One region of the Telluria sp. RB2R28 genome, then DNA from elsewhere that is predicted to be linked to it. Evidence: riboswitches for the same ligand, from Rfam matches in the RefSeq annotation. Region 1 holds a riboswitch; the other holds the start of a gene.
The links. A riboswitch is a leader RNA that binds a small molecule or an ion and turns the genes downstream of it on or off. The one in region 1 is predicted to bind thiamine pyrophosphate.

Region 1 (4,375 bases):
GGCGCGACGGCGTGCCTGCGAGAGGCATGACCACCGCAACGGTCGCGCTGCACTGACCTGCTTACGCGTCCAGCTCGGGATAGCGGCGGAAGATGCCGTCCTGGTTGAACGGAATGCGGCGCGGCGATGCCAGGTAGGCCGCGATCTTCGGCCGCGCCGCCACCCGGTCGCGCAGGCCGGTGAGCTCGGGATGCTCCTGCTCGACCTTCTTCATCGCGTTGGGGAATGCATAGCGCAAGCCTTCGATGACCTGGAACAGCGACAGGTCGGCGTAACTCACGCGCTCGCCCAGCAGGTAGTCGCGCGGCTCGGGATTGGCCAGCAGCCGCGCAAAATAGGCCATGAACTTGGGGATGCGCGTCTCGACAAAATCGGCCGCGCGGCGCTTGGCCTCGGGTTTCTGGTCTTCGTAGTACAGCATCGAGGCGATCGGGTGATGCGTGTCGTGCGCCTCGGTGACCAGGTCGGCGATCGTCAATTGCAGCTGGTGGACCCAGAGCCGGCCAGGTTCGGTGCGTGGCGCCAGGCCATGCTGTTCGCCCAGGTACAGCAGGATGTTGGCCACCTGGCCGATGGTCTGCTCACCGGCTTTCAGGAATGGCGGGGCAAAGGAAGGATGGTCGCCGACTTCGAGCGCGGACATCAGCAGATCGACACCGCCATCGCGGCGCGCCACGTCGACGTAATCGGCGCCCGCTTCTTCCAGCGCCAGTCGTACGAATTCGCCGCGGCCCTGGATTGACGGCCAGTAAAACAGTTCGTAGGGATGCACCATGATTGTTTTTCCTGTTGATGGAGAAAAGTCATGGTAGACCGAACAGGAAGGCCGGGAAGCACGGTACGCCGGCCATGCGGACTTTGCCTGTCTTCAGGCGACGGCGCACCACCGTTTGGCGATCGTTGGCGGCAGGTTGAAATGCTTGGCCGTTTCTGCAATCGAGGCCTTGTTTTCTTTCTTCCATGCCGAGACCTGGCTGGCGTTCGGCCTTTGCGGACTGCCCGTGCTGTCCTTGTCCTTGCCCTTGGCCGTCCTGGCTGGCGCAGCGCGCGATGCCTGGCCGACGACGCGACTGGACGCCGTGCGGTGCATGCTGCGGGACTGCGCCATGTCCGCAGCGGTGCTTGCTGCTGACACGCCATCTTCGACAGATTCTTTCCCGGTCACAGGGCCCTGCGCGAGGGCGCCTTCTGGCGGCTGGTTGTGCGTCATGGATGTTCTTTCGTGCTGATAAATAAGTGCCGCCATTATGACCTGCTCCCGATGGCAAGCGGGTATTCGCGGCGGTCAACGTGACGCGACAAGCGTGGCGCGCCACAGACATGGACCGATTGTGGCTATTGAGCAACGCCGTCCAGGGGGATGAACCTCGTTAGCAGGGCGACTGCCCCCAATCCTGTTGGTTCCTGACGAATCATTACACTTTCTCCAAGCACACGTTGGCAATCGGGAACATAATTGCACTGAGGAACTAATTTAATAAAGTTCGACCATCACTTTCTGTCCAATGGAGCGCCCATGATCATCGCGCGATTGACCCAACGCTGGCACGCCCTGCGCCACTGGCGCGCGCACCAGTCCCTCGATTCCCACGCCCGCTTCGAGGAGACGACCTTCAACCGGACGTACCGGGATGCGGTGCATGGCAGCGCCGGCCTGATACTGTGGCAGCACGATGGCGAGCATGGGCACTTCGCGCTGCAACTGCGCACGGCGCAGCGCGACGATTTGCAGAATGGGTTGACCTTGACGCTGCTCGCCAATGACGCAGTGTTGCACCGCCTGTCCTGGACCTGGACCGACGGTGCGCAGCTCGCGCTTCCGGTGGCGAGCGTGCCGCTGGTGACCCACAACGCCGGCCTGTGGCGCAATGCCGGCCCGGCCTTCGATGCGTTCGAACGCGCCTTCCCGAACAACTCGCCCAGCTTCTTTGCGTTTGCCGCCCTGCAGGGCGCGGCGCAGGCGCTGGGCATCGACCGCGTGCTCGCGCTGCGCGCCACCGCGCATCCAGCCTACCAAGCAGACCAGCACGCGACCTTCGAGAGCGGCTACGATGGCTTCTGGCGCATTCTCGGCGGCGCCGAATACGATGCGCGCCACTACCAGATCACGCTGCCGTTCTACCTCAAGCCACTGGCCGACATGCCATCGAAGCACCGCAAGCGCGCCGCCCAGCGCCGCGAACAATGGCGCGCGATTGCCGAAGCCGCCCACAGCGCGCTGCTGCGCTGCATGGCGTCGGTCCCGTCGCCCGCCGCCGTCACCAACGCCCGCACCATCGCACAAGCCTGACACGGCCACGACGCTTGCCAGATTCACCACGGCGGTCAAGCGCCGTGCTACACTCGCGCCTTCGCTAGGGGTCCTGGAACGTTGTTCCGGGTGAGACATACCCTTCGTACCTGATCTGGATAATGCCAGCGAAGGAAAGCGCAAAGCAGCCCTCCCGTTCGTTTGCCCTTCCCCCACGTTGGCTCCGGCTTGATTTCAAAGCGGCGCGCCTTCGTGGCGCGCAAACACGAGCACACCATGACCTTCACTCTGAAGCACCCAGTCCTTGCCTGCGCCATCGTGCAGGCCTTCGTTGTCACGCCTGCTGCATTTGCGCAGGACGCCATCCCCTCGGTCGTCGTCACCAGCAGCAAATGGATCGCGCTCGACCGCGCCAGCGTCGGCGGCTTCGCCGAAACGCAGCTGCTCGACGCGCCGGCGTCGATTACCTCGATCGGCCAGGGCCAGATGCAGGACCTGTCGATCCGCAGCGTCAGCGATGCGAGCCGCTACGATGCCTCGATCGGCGACGCCTACAATGCCATCGGCTACGCCGAACAATTCTCGGTGCGCGGCTTCACGCTGGACAACGCGACCAGCTACCGCAAGGACATGATCGCGATCTCGGGCGACACGCAGATCCCGCTCGAGAACAAGGAGCGCATCGAAGTCCTGCGCGGCCTGGCGGGCCTTCAGGCCGGCGTCGCGGCGCCCGGCGGCATGCTCAACTTCGTCACCAAGCGCCCGACCAATGCGCCGCTGCGCTCGGCCACCGTCGAAGTGCGCGAACGCGGCACCGTGTACGGCGCGGTCGACCTGGGCGGACGCTTCGCCGACCGCCGTTTCGGCTACCGCATCAATGCCGCTGCCGAAGACCTGAAATCGTATGTGCGCGGCGCCGACGGCGAGCGCCAGTTCATCTCGGCCGCCTTCGACTGGCAGATGTCGCCCGATGCGCTGTTCCAGATCGACGTCGACCACCAGCACAAGGCGCAGGTCACCGCCCCCGGCTACCAGCTGCTGCGCAACGAAGTCCTGCCCACCGGGATCTCGGCGAAAACGCTGCTCAACGACCAGCCATGGACGCGCCCCGTCGACACCGACAGCAGCAACCTTGGCCTGCGCTTCGAGTACCGCATCAGCGACACCTGGACCGCGACCGTCAACGCCAACAAGCACTGGTTCAAGCGCGACGACTTCACCGCGTTCCCGTACGGCTGCAGCAACGAGGGCGACGGCTACTATCCGGGCTACTGCTCCAATGGCGACTATGACGTGTATGACTTCCAGAGCACCGGCGAGCGCAAGACACCATGGGGCGCGCAAGCGATGCTACAGGGCCGCTTCGACACGGGCGCGGTGCGCCACGCGTTGACGATCGGCAGCGCTTACGCCGAACGCCACGACAGCTTCGGCGAATACGTCTACGACTACGTCGGCTCGAGCAATATCTGGCAGAACCAGATCGTGCCGCCGGTGGACAGCAGCCGCGTGACCGGTCCGGTGATGGAACGCCGCGCGACGGAAGAGCGTTCGCTGTTCGTGCAGGACATCCTGACCCTGTCACCGGACTGGACGCTGCACGCCGGTGTGCGCTACGTCCAGCTCAAGCTCGATGCGCTGGAAGAAATCGACCAGGCACGCGTTAAATCGAAAGACTCGTTCGCACTGCCGAACGTGGCGCTCGTGTATGCGCCGGCGCCGGACTGGCGCGTCTACGGCTCGATCAGCCATGGCCTGCAATACGGCGGCATCGCCCCGATGGAGACGGTCAACCAGAACACGGTGCTCTCGCCGAGCCGCTCGAAGCAGTTCGAGTTTGGCGTCAAGCGCAATGTGAACGAGCAGCTGGCATTGTCGGGCGCCGTGTTTGAAATCACCCAGGGCCTTGAGTACACGAATGCCGCCAACGTCTTCGTGCGCGCGGGCGAGCAGACGCACCGCGGCGTCGAGCTGTCGGCCCAGGGCCGCGCCCTGCCCGGCCTGAACTACAACCTGTCGCTGATGGCGCTCGATACGGACCAGAAGGACACAGGCGACGCCAGCACTGAAGGCAAGCGCGTAACCAATGTGCCGGAACTGCGCACGTCTGCGTGGATTGAGTAC
Region 2 (4,375 bases), on a different contig from region 1:
GCGGCGCGTGGGCCACTGCTGGCGTGGCACCACCTCGCGGTTCACGGCCAGCGCCATCCCCTGCCCGCTCAGGTCCAGCTGCTTGAGCAGCCCGGCGAGCGTCTGGCCCGGCGGCACGCCGCACGGCGCGCCATTGACTTCGATGGACGTCATTCAGACCTCCCGGTACAGCCGGGCGCCGTCGCGCACGAACTCGATCGCTTTTTCCTGCATCCCCTGCTGCAGGGCCGTCTCGCCCTGCACGCCATTGGCAGCGGCGTAGGCGCGTACTTCCTGCGTGATCTTCATCGAGCAGAAATGCGGGCCGCACATCGAGCAGAAATGGGCCACCTTGGCCGAATCCTTGGGCAGCGTCTCGTCGTGGAATTCGCGCGCCTTGTCGGGATCGAGCCCCAGGTTGAACTGGTCGTCCCAGCGAAACTCGAAGCGTGCCTTGGACAGCGCGTTGTCGCGCAGCTGCGCGCCCGGATGCCCCTTGGCCAGGTCGGCCGCGTGGGCGGCGATTTTATAGGTGATGATGCCGTCCTTGACGTCCTGTTTGTCGGGCAGGCCCAGGTGCTCCTTGGGCGTCACGTAGCACAGCATCGCCGTGCCATACCAGCCGATCGTGGCCGCGCCGATGCCGGACGTGATGTGGTCGTAGCCGGGCGCGATATCGGTCGTGAGCGGCCCGAGCGTGTAGAACGGCGCTTCATGGCACTGCTCGAGCTGCAGGTCCATGTTTTCCTTGATCAGGTGCAGCGGCACGTGGCCAGGGCCTTCGATGATCGTCTGCACATCGTGCTTCCACGCGATCTGCGTGAGTTCGCCCAGCGTTTTCAGTTCGGCCAGCTGCGCTTCGTCATTGGCGTCGTAGATCGAGCCGGGGCGCAGGCCATCGCCCAGGCTGAACGTCACGTCGTACGCCTTCATGATGGTGCAGATGTCCTCGAAGTGGGTATACAGGAACGATTCGCGGTGGTGCGCCAGGCACCACTTGGCCATGATCGAGCCGCCGCGCGAGACGATGCCCGTCAGGCGATTGGCCGTCATCGGCACGTAGCGCAGCAGCACGCCGGCATGGATCGTGAAGTAGTCGACGCCCTGCTCGGCCTGTTCGATCAGCGTGTCGCGGAAAATCTCCCAGGTCAGGTCCTCGGCCTTGCCATTGACCTTTTCCAGCGCCTGGTAGATCGGCACCGTGCCGATCGGGACCGGGCTGTTACGGAGAATCCATTCGCGCGTTTCGTGGATGTGCTTGCCGGTGGACAGGTCCATCACCGTGTCGGCGCCCCAGCGGATCGCCCACGTCATCTTTTCGACTTCCTCGCCAATCGACGAGGTCACTGCCGAATTGCCGATATTGGCATTGACCTTGACCAGGAAATTGCGGCCGATGATCATCGGCTCGATTTCGGGGTGGTTGATATTGAGCGGGATGACGGCGCGCCCGCGCGCGACTTCGGAGCGCACGAATTCCGGCGTGATCTCGGCCGGGATGCTGGCGCCGAACGACTGCCCAGGATGCTGGCGCCCCATCAGGTCGGCGACCCGCTTGCCCATCGGGCCGGACGCATGCAGCGACGCGATGTACTCCTTGCGCTGCATGTTTTCGCGCAGCGCGATGAATTCCATTTCAGGCGTAATGATGCCCTGACGCGCGTAGTGCATCTGCGTGACGTTCGCGCCGCTCTTGGCGCGGCGCGGCGCGCGCTGCAGGTCGAAGCGCAGCGCGGTCAAGGCCGGATCGTTCAGCCGCTGCTGACCATACTGCGATGATGGCCCGGCCAGTTGCTCGGTATCGCCGCGCCCATCGATCCACGGTTGGCGCATTGGCGCCAGGCCGCTGCGGATATCGATTGCGGTGGCGGGTTCGGTGTATGGCCCCGACGTGTCGTAGACGAACAGCGGCGGATTGGGTTCGCCGCCAAAGCTGTCGGACGTGGCCGACTGGCTGATCGCGCGCATCGGCACGCGGATATCGGGCCGGCTGCCTTCGATGTAGACCTTGCGGGAGTTTGGTAGCGATGCGATAGCTGCCTGGTCCACCGTGGCGGTGGCGGCGTCGAACAATTGCGAAGACTTCGGAGGTGCGTTCATGTGGCTCCCTTGCGTGCATGAGAGCCAGCAAAGGAGTTACCGGGTGCGGCAAGGTCGAGCGCAAGACTGCGCACGGCCGCACGAATCGGCTGCTTCCCTTCGCTGGCATTATCCAGATCAGGTTCGGAGGGTATTTCTCACCCACGCATCGTTGTAAAAGCAACGACGCGCAGGACCCCTAGCGTTTGCTGCCAGTGATGGCAGCGGGTGGATTATAGCCGAACAAATATTGAATGGGCATCATGGTTACAACATCGGCGGCTCGGCCGGCAACGGCAGCACATGCAAGGCGCCGTCGATGAAACGCACTTCGACGAACGGCGTCTGCGCCGGCTCGACCGCACGGCGCACCGTCGGCCCGCCCTGCACGGCCACCTCGAGCTGCACGCTGGGCCTGTCGACCGCCACATCGAACGAATCCGCACGCGAAATCGTCAGGTCGGTACTCACGTTCGGCCGGTCATAGACCTGCTTGCCGTCGACCCGCACGCTGACCGTATTGTCTTGAAAGCCCTCGCCCAACCTCACGCGTAACGTCATCGCTTGCCTCGCCTTTCCATTGACTGCAACAGGTTTGCCGGACAAGCCGCATACAGAGCAGGCTTGTCCGGAACAGAGTAACGCCAGCACGGCCAGCCCAAGTGTCCGGCGTATCCCCCGCGCTCCAGCATGGGTCATGCCTTACGGTGCGGCCGCGCCCCCGGCCCGGTCGCGCCGGTCGCCGCAGGACCGCCCTGAACGGTGGCCAGCAAAGTAAGCAACTCGCCCTGGGACACCGGATCGAGTACCTTGGCCTGGGCGACGCTCGAGAGCAATGCGGCGCTCTCGTCGAGACGCGCTGCGCGCACGAACAGCGGCTTGCCCTCGCCCGCGTTCACTGTCTTGAACGCGCGGGCGGCATTGACGCCCTTGACCATGCGCACATAGGCGGCCATCGGATGCGCGCCGAAGCGGTCGAGGACCTCGTCAAAGGCAGCGTTACCCGAGCGCAGCGTGGTGTTGTCCGACCCCTGCAGATACAACAGCGCGCCCTGGTCTTCGCCCATGAACAGGTCGGCCAGCACATTGTCGTCAGTACTGACCGGATAGCGCACGTGCACCGTCAGGATATCGGACAGCACTTGCGATCCGTCGAGCGCCGCATACGCGGCCCGCACCCGGTACTGGCCCGGCTGGCCAAAATAGAAGCCATCCTTGCCATAGCCGATATAGGCGCTGTCCTGGACCGGGTTGTCCACCCCGAGCATCGTCTGGCGTTCGCCCACCAGGTGGTCGATCATCGGCTCGTAGCCGCAGAGCCGGCCGCCAGGTTGTTCGATCATGATCTTCACCAGCCCATAGTTCGGATGCAGCCAGGTATGGGCGCGGCGCCCGCGCGTGTCAGTGGCGCGTAGCTTGAGCCCAAGCACCACCGGCTCGCCAAGCGCGAAGCTGCGCTGGTGGGTCGATATATCGAGCACCAGGCCGGATTCGTCCGAGATCGGATCGGCCATCACGTCGCGGCCAAGCGAGGCGCCACTCGTGAAGCTGTTGCCGCCCATGATGACGTCGTTGCGGAAACCGTGGCGCAGGTGGATCAGCTCTTCGTCGTCGAAGCGGAAGTCGAAGCTGCTCCAGAAGCCGGGCGCGTTGCCATTCGGGTAGTACCACGGGTAGTTCATCCACGACAGCGCTTCGGGACGGTTCGGCTTGGGTGGATTGGCATACGATTTCTGCCACGAGTGCATCAGGTTGAAGCAATGCCCCAGTTCGTGCACGTAGGTGTAGAGCTGCAGCCGGTGTTGCTCGGCCGTGGCACCGCCGATTCCGGCATGAAACACGGCGCAGCCCTGGCGCTGCTTGCCCTGCTGGTCGAACATGATGCCGTACAGGCCCGTGCCCAGGTCATGCTGCTGCGCCACCAGCTGCCATACGCACCACTGCTGCAGGTCGCCCCACAGGGAAAAATGCTGCTGCATCGACGCGTGCAGCTCGGCATTGCTCCAGGTGGCATTGGCCCCGGCCGCGCCGACATCGATGACATTGTTGCCGGCGGTGGGCACCATGCCGATGCCCGCTTCGCCAAAGGCGCTGACCACGTTGACCGTGCGGGCGCTGCCGCCCGAAGGCAGCGCGCCCGTGTTGTAACTCGTAAAGGGCGTCGTCGTCACGTCGGACACGCTGTCGGTTTCGATGCGCACCGTGCGGAAATGCAGTGACGAGAATGAGCAATGGTAGGAAGCGCCCGGCGTATTGTTAACCGTGAAGAACTGCAGCGTGGCCGCGGCCTGTGACTGGAAGATGTTGACGCGCGGGA

Region 2: linked by a shared signal. The riboswitch ahead of thiC (phosphomethylpyrimidine synthase ThiC) and the one ahead of AC56LV_RS09310 (TonB-dependent siderophore receptor) in region 1 are both predicted to bind thiamine pyrophosphate.

What each region holds. Positions count from the first base shown of each region.
Region 1 covers NZ_JCASIK010000002.1:382,961-387,335, forward strand. The annotation lists gene AC56LV_RS09290 (MFS transporter) at 1-56, shown strand, start outside; gene AC56LV_RS09295 (glutathione S-transferase) at 62-775, opposite strand; gene AC56LV_RS09300 (hypothetical protein) at 869-1,210, opposite strand; gene AC56LV_RS09305 (DUF535 family protein) at 1,517-2,290, shown strand; TPP riboswitch at 2,347-2,444, shown strand; gene AC56LV_RS09310 (TonB-dependent siderophore receptor) at 2,528-4,375, shown strand, end outside.
Region 2 covers NZ_JCASIK010000005.1:90,370-94,744, reverse strand. The annotation lists gene thiS (sulfur carrier protein ThiS) at 1-153, opposite strand, end outside; gene thiC (phosphomethylpyrimidine synthase ThiC) at 154-2,079, opposite strand; TPP riboswitch at 2,157-2,269, opposite strand; gene AC56LV_RS18635 (hypothetical protein) at 2,326-2,619, opposite strand; gene AC56LV_RS18630 (hypothetical protein) at 2,754-4,375, opposite strand, start outside.